2 regions of the Exiguobacterium sp. s142 genome follow, and region 2 is predicted to be linked to the other one. Evidence: predicted binding sites of a transcription regulator. Region 2 holds the regulator's gene; the other holds the start of a gene.
The links. The regulator LexA, encoded in region 2, represses DNA repair genes until DNA is damaged. The targets are predictions, from matches to a motif close to CGAACATATGTTCG.
Positions count from the first base shown of each region.

Region 1: the regulator LexA is predicted to act here: its motif matches at 1,857-1,870, upstream of KNP77_RS06120 (Y-family DNA polymerase).

Region 1 covers NZ_JACSMB010000005.1:2,000-5,416, reverse strand. Annotated here, with positions in the region: gene KNP77_RS06130 (SulP family inorganic anion transporter) at 1-219, shown strand, start outside; gene KNP77_RS06125 (YolD-like family protein) at 216-545, opposite strand; gene KNP77_RS06120 (Y-family DNA polymerase) at 542-1,837, opposite strand; gene secA2 (accessory Sec system translocase SecA2) at 2,092-3,417, shown strand, end outside.
Region 2 covers NZ_JACSMB010000006.1:114,282-117,698, reverse strand. Annotated here, with positions in the region: gene glnA (type I glutamate--ammonia ligase) at 1-762, shown strand, start outside; gene KNP77_RS07765 (metal-binding protein) at 865-1,305, opposite strand; gene lexA (transcriptional repressor LexA) at 1,305-1,925, opposite strand; gene KNP77_RS07755 (hypothetical protein) at 2,126-2,362, shown strand; gene KNP77_RS07750 (YneB family resolvase-like protein) at 2,436-3,080, shown strand; gene KNP77_RS07745 (DUF896 domain-containing protein) at 3,142-3,375, shown strand.

The sequences.
Region 1 (3,417 bases), on a different contig from region 2:
GAGCCCGACGTGTTCATCTTCAACTTCCATCGCTGTCCGGTCATCGATGTGACGGCGGTCGAAGAAGTCCGCCGGGTCGTCCGGGAACTGAAAGCGGCGGATCGACGTGTCGTTTTCGCCCACTTATCAGAACCCGTGCGGCAGACGCTCGATCACTATGGCGTCCTCGACGGGATTGTGACGTTCGAGACGACGCAAGACGCGATTGACGCGTCTTAACGGACCGACAGGATGTGGCTGAACGGGATGCGGCGCACGTCCGTGTCGAACAGTTCGACTTCGCGTTCGGCGTAATAGATGGCATGGACGTAGCCACGCACGGAGCGGGCGAGACCATCCTCGAACAACGTCAGTTCGACTTGGTCGCCTTCCCGGATGGCCCGTTCGAGCTCGGTCTGCCACAGATAAAGGAGTTGCTCGTCGATGTCGGGCAGCTCGATCTTTTGGACGTGGGCGTAATATTTTTTGAGCAGCGCCACGTGTTCGGGCATGAGAAACGGGATCCACTTCAATTCACCGCGGTCTTTGTAGCGGGTCTGGCTCATGACGGTTCACCTCCTTGTTTATGTCCGCCGATCAGGCGTTGCCGCGTGCGGAGCGGACTGTCTTTCAGTAGACTCGAGGCCGGACGGATCGTGCCGCGGCCGAAGCGGACGTTCAATTGATCGACGAGGTCTAAAAAGTCGAACCGACGGGCCCGGGCCCATTCGTCCTCGAACAACGACAGCTGGACGTGGCCGCTCCGGGGCTCGAGCTTGCCGAGGGCGACCGAGACGTAACGGACCGCCTCGGTCTCGTCCCACGCCTCAAGAAACAGTTGGAACAGGACCGGCAAAAACTCAAGCTCGTCCGCTGTGAAGCGGGCGAGCTTTTTTTGTTTGCTGAAGCCGCGCCGCTCGCTCGTCCGAGTGTAGCGAACACCGAGATGGATGCTGCCGCCGACGAGTCCGGACTGCCGCGTCCGCATCCCGACCTCGACGGCGATCGCCTGCAAGACGAGTCGGATCGAACTTTCCGTCGTATAGTCTTTCATGAGCGTGATGCCGTGGCCAATCGTCCGGGGCCGTTGGCGTTTCGCCCCGAACAACGAATTCGTTGGCAGGATCGTCGGCGACTCGTCGATGCCCCAGGCGTGGTGCCACAGCTCGGCGCCGATGACACCGAACTTATCGTGCAACACGTCGAGCGGATAACGGGCCAGGTCGCCGATCGTGTCGATGCCGAGCCGATGGAGATGGACCGCCATCTTCGCACCGACGCCCCACATCTTCTCGATCGGGGCCGGATGGATCAATCGTTCGACGTCGTGGAGGGCACAACTGGCGACACCGGTCGTTTTGCCATGCAAGTCGAGGACGAGTTTGGCGAGGACGTTGTTCGGTCCGATCCCGATTGTGACCGGGACGCCGGTGTAGCGGAAGACGGTCGAGCGGATGAGGCGGGCGACGTGGTCATCGTTCCCGAACAAGCGCTCCGTCCCCGTCAAGTCGACGAGCGTCTCATCGACCGAGTAGACGCGGATCGCCTCAGGCGGTGCGAACTGGTGCAGGATGTGGACGATTTGCACCGATACGTTCAAGTAGTGGCTCATCCGGGCCTCGGCGTAGAGGACGTGCCGTCGTTCATGCCAAGGCAGGCGGTCGATGTGAAAGCGCCGGGAGCCGGTCTTGATGCCGAGCCGTTTCAGCGGGGGGGTCGCGGCGAGGACGAGGGCGCCGCTGTCCTGTAAGTTCGATAAGACGACGAGCTTCGTCTTGTACGGGTTCAAGTTACGGGCCGCGCACTCGCAGCTGGCATAAAATGAGACGCTGTCGACACAGAAGATCCGCCGGCGCATGATCCCATCTCCTTTTTTACGAACAAATGTTCTGTTTTTCTTATCGTATCACGGTCTCAAACCGTCTCAAATAGAAAAATGAAAATAAACTTGTAAATATATTTTGAAATTTACCCAATTTTTATAGGAATTTCACAATTTAAAAACCATCTTTTAGGAAGTTTTCGTAAAAAAGTCTCCGAAATGAGCAAAATTTCGCTATAATAGACGGGTATGGATTTGACAATGACTGTGAACTAAATGGAGGCTACAACGTGATTCAGTTTGTAAAGCAATTGACGAATGACCAGAGCCGACGCTTGAAAGGCTATCAGCGACGCGTCGACCGGATCAACCAATTAGAGACAACGATGCAGGCGCTCTCGGACGACGAGATGCGCACATATACCGAAACATTGAAAGCAAAAATCATCGACGGCGCCAAAGTCGATGATGTCGCCGAAGAAGCGTTCGCCCTCGTCCGTGAGGCGGCGGTGCGTGTCTTAGGCATGCGTCACTATGACGTCCAGCTCATCGGCGGGTTCGCCCTCCTCGAAGGGAACATTTCCGAGATGCCGACCGGAGAAGGGAAAACGCTCGTCGCCGCGCTCCCGAGTTACGTCATAGCACTCGAAGGCAAAGGCGTCCACGTCATCACCGTCAACGAATATCTCGCGACGCGTGACGCGAACCAAATCGGGCAGATCCACGATTTTCTTGGTCTCTCGGTCGGGTTGAACGTTCCTGAGATGGAACAGAGCGACAAGCACGCTGCTTACCAGGCCGACATTACATACGGCGTCGGGACCGAGTTCGGGTTCGACTACTTGCGCGATCACTTGGTCGGGTCACCGGAAGAGCGCGTCCAGCGCCCGTTCCACTTCGCCATCATCGATGAAGTCGACAGCATCTTGATCGACGAGGCGAAGACGCCGCTCATCATCGCCCAAAAAGACCGCTCGCACATCCGCTTGAAGGAGTTGGCGCAACGTGTCGTCACCGAGCTCGACGAGGCGGACTACGAAGTCGACCTCGAATCGAAATCGACGGCGCTCACTGACTCCGGGATCTTGAAAATCGAAGACATGTTCGCGGTCGATAACTTGTTCAGCGCCGAGCATCAAGTGCTCTATCACTACCTCGTCCAAGCGCTCCGGGCGAACGTCTTGTTCGAACTAGACGTCGACTATATCGTCAAAGAAGACAAGATCGAGCTCATCGACTTGTTCACGGGACGGATCATGGAAGGACGCAGTCTGTCGGAAGGGCTCCATCAGGCGCTCGAGGCAAAAGAAGGCGTCACGATCACCGAGGAGAACAAGACGACGGCCGAGATCACGATTCAGCATTATTTCCGGATGTATCCGCTCATCGGCGGTATGACCGGGACGGCCCAGACGTCTCGCCAAGAGTTTTTGAAGACGTACAACATGGACGTCGTCCAAGTGCCGACGAACCGGCCGCGTTTGCGCGAAGACCACCCGGACCGTATCTTCATGACGGTCGACCAAAAGTATGCGGCCGTGACCGACAAAGTCGTCGAGCTGCATGAGATGGGACGCCCGGTGTTGATCGGCACGACGTCGATCGCCCAGTCCGAG
Region 2 (3,417 bases):
CCAGGACAGCATGAAATCGACTTCAAATACGCGGATGCGGTAACGACTGCCGACAACATCCAAACGTTCAAACTCGTCGTCAAGACGATCGCGGCGAAGTATGGCCTTCACGCGACGTTCATGCCGAAACCACTCTTCGGTGTCAACGGTTCAGGGATGCATGCGAACATGTCACTCTTTAAAGGCGACACGAACGTGTTCTACGACCCGAACGGTGACATGGAGCTCTCGGATACGGCACGCGCCTTCACAGCTGGTATCCTCGAGCATGCACGTGCGTTCACGGCGATCTGTAACCCGACGGTCAACTCGTACAAGCGTCTCGTGCCTGGATACGAAGCACCATGCTACGTCGCATGGAGCGCCCGTAACCGTTCACCGCTCGTCCGTGTACCGGCTGCCCGCGGCCTCTCGACACGTATCGAAGTACGTTCGGTCGACCCGGCGGCGAACCCGTACCTCGCGCTCTCGGCCCTCTTGGCTTCTGGTCTTGACGGCATCGAGAAAGACTTGAAAGCACCGAAACCGATCGACAGCAACATCTACGTGATGGACAAGCCAGAGCGTGTTGCGAACGGCATCGACGATCTTCCGGCGACACTCTTCGACGCACTCGAAGTACTCCGCGCCGACAAAATCGTCATGGATTCGCTCGGTGACCACATCGGCGAACACTTCCTCGAGTTGAAAGAGATCGAGTGGGACATGTTCCGCACGCAAGTAACAGAGTGGGAACGCGATCAGTACATGACGCTCTACTAAGTCGAATGGATTCAAAAAACGCTCGATCCAGTTTCTTGGATCGGGCGTTTTTTTAGTCAAAACAAGCGACCACTCGAAATTGAGTGGTCGCTTGTTTTGCGATTAGAACGCACGTTTGAAAAATGTGGACGCATAGTCGAGTGCCGTATGGAGCGTCGTCGCGAACACGAGACCGAGGAAGAACGGGATGCCGTTCAAGTCGAGCCACGTCTTCACAGCCGCTTCATACGGGGTGAACGTAAGGATGAGCGCGAGCGGGAAGCCAAGGTAGATGACACGAATGAGATCGCTCAACACCGGCAAGTGCGACAGCGGCGACCGGTGCGGCATCAGCTTCACGTAAGGGAGCCAAAAGCAACGCAGCGGTCCCCACCGATAGTATGCATCCGATTTCAAATCGAGGTCCGGGGAGAGCCAGAACGTCCCGATAAGCGCACCGAGGAAAAGGGTAGTCGGGATATCGACATCAATAAAAGGCGTGGCAATCGCTAAAGCACCGATTGCCACGAGGTTCGTACGCGTATGTGTCTTGCCGCTAGCCATTAATGGATCGTCCGGTATACACCGATGACCTTCCCTAAAATGGATACGTTATCGAAATACATCGCCTCAAGTTCATCGTTCTCCGGCTGGAGTCGGACTTTCGACGCCTCTTTGTAGATCCGTTTGACGGTCGCCTCACCCTCGTCCGTCATCGCGACGACAATCTCTCCATTGTCTGCCGTGTTCTGTTGTCTCACGAGCACGCGGTCTCCGTCGAGGATTCCGGCGTTGATCATCGAATCGCCAGAGACGGAGAGCATATACACGTTATCCGAACCGACGATATGGGCCGGGAGCGGGAAGTGTTCTTCCACGTTCTCGATCGCCGTGATCGGTGTTCCGGCCGTAACTTTCCCGATAACCGGGACGTACATGACCGTCTCACGCTCCTCGATAGACGGGGCGTCCTCGCTCAACACTTCGAGCGCACGCGGTTTTGTCTTATCGCGCCGAATCAATCCACGTTTTTCAAGACGGTCCAAGTGACCGTGCACGGTCGAGCTCGATGCGAGACCGACGGCTTCACCAATTTCGCGGACTGACGGCGGATAACCTTTCGTCCGAACTTCAGCTTTTATAAAATCAAGAATCTGTTGCTGTCTTGCTGACATTTTTTTCAATGGATTTCACCTCGTTTATGTCGAATAACCTGCGAACGCATCCTATTCTTTATGGATTTATTTTAACACAAGAACATATGAGCGTACAAACATTCGTTCGTTTTTTCTTGACCGAACAGAAGTTCTTGTTTTATGATGAGAACAGATAAACGAACATACGTTCCTAAGAACGCATATTCTTATATTTGGAGGCGGTTCAAATGAAAGATACAATCAACGGATTCATATTGGTCGGAATGGTAGTGCTCGGGATGTTCGCCTTTTACTTAGTCGGCGAGTTTCGCCAAGGCGAAGTTGTCGAACCGACAGTGATGACGGTCGAAAGAAGTATCGAACAAGAAGTTGCGTTCAACGAAGCGGAAACGCTCGAAGCCCAGCTGTTAGCGGAACGTGCGGAAAAAGAAGAACGGAAAACGACGTGGTTCGCCGCTGAATGATCGATTTGGATTGCGAACACCCGCTCATCCTGTGTATCGTAAAAGGATGACTGGAAAGAAAGGGAGTGACGAGATGCGAGTCGTCATTTATTGTCGCGTATCGACGAACAAGTCAACTCAGGAAACCTCGCTCATGAGGCAAGAAGCGGAATTGTTACAGATGGCCAAACGTCTCGATGCGGAAGTGATCGATGTGATCACCGAACAAGAGAGCGGTTTCGAGGTCAATCGGACGGGTCTGCTCGATCTGTTAGAGCATGTGTCGGCGTCAAAGCTCGATGCCGTGCTCGTGAGCGATGACAGTCGCCTCGGCCGAGGGAATGCAAAAATCGCCATCTTGCATACGCTCATGAAGCATAACGTCCGGCTGTTGACGATGCAGTCGCCCGACGAATACGTCGTCTCCGACGCCGAGAAGATGGTGCTTGAGATTGTCAGCGTCGTCGAGGAGTATCAACGGAAGATTCATAACGCCAAGATATCGCGCGGCATGCGCCGGGCGGTCGCGAACGGCTTCAACCCGCAACGCAACATTCAGCACCATGACCAAGGTGGGAGGAGCCGGATCGAAGTGCCGATCGAGGAGATCGTCCAACTTCGGGAGCGGGGGCTCACCTTCGCTGAAATCGCGGCCACGCTCCGCGGATTCGGCTACGAAGTCTCGAAAGCGACTGTGAACCGTCGCTATTTGGAGCATGTGGCAGTGCCAGAAACTTGATTCCTACGCCCTGATTTTGTACAGTAGAACTACAAATTCAGTAGAGAGGGGGCGAACCATTATGTTAGCACCCGAACAATTGGAGCGGATTAACTTCCTCGCCAACAAGGCAAAGACAGACGGCTTGTCACAACAAGAGATGGACGAGCAACAAGCGTTGCGTCAACAATATTTAAAAGCGTTCCGTCAATCGTTCAAATCCCAGATGATGGGCATGAAAGTCGTCGATCCGGAAGGCAACGACGTGACACCAGAAAAACTAAAAGACGAACAGAACCGACACCGTTCTGAATGAACTCGAATGCACATCCTATTTCGTATAGGATGTGCATGTTTG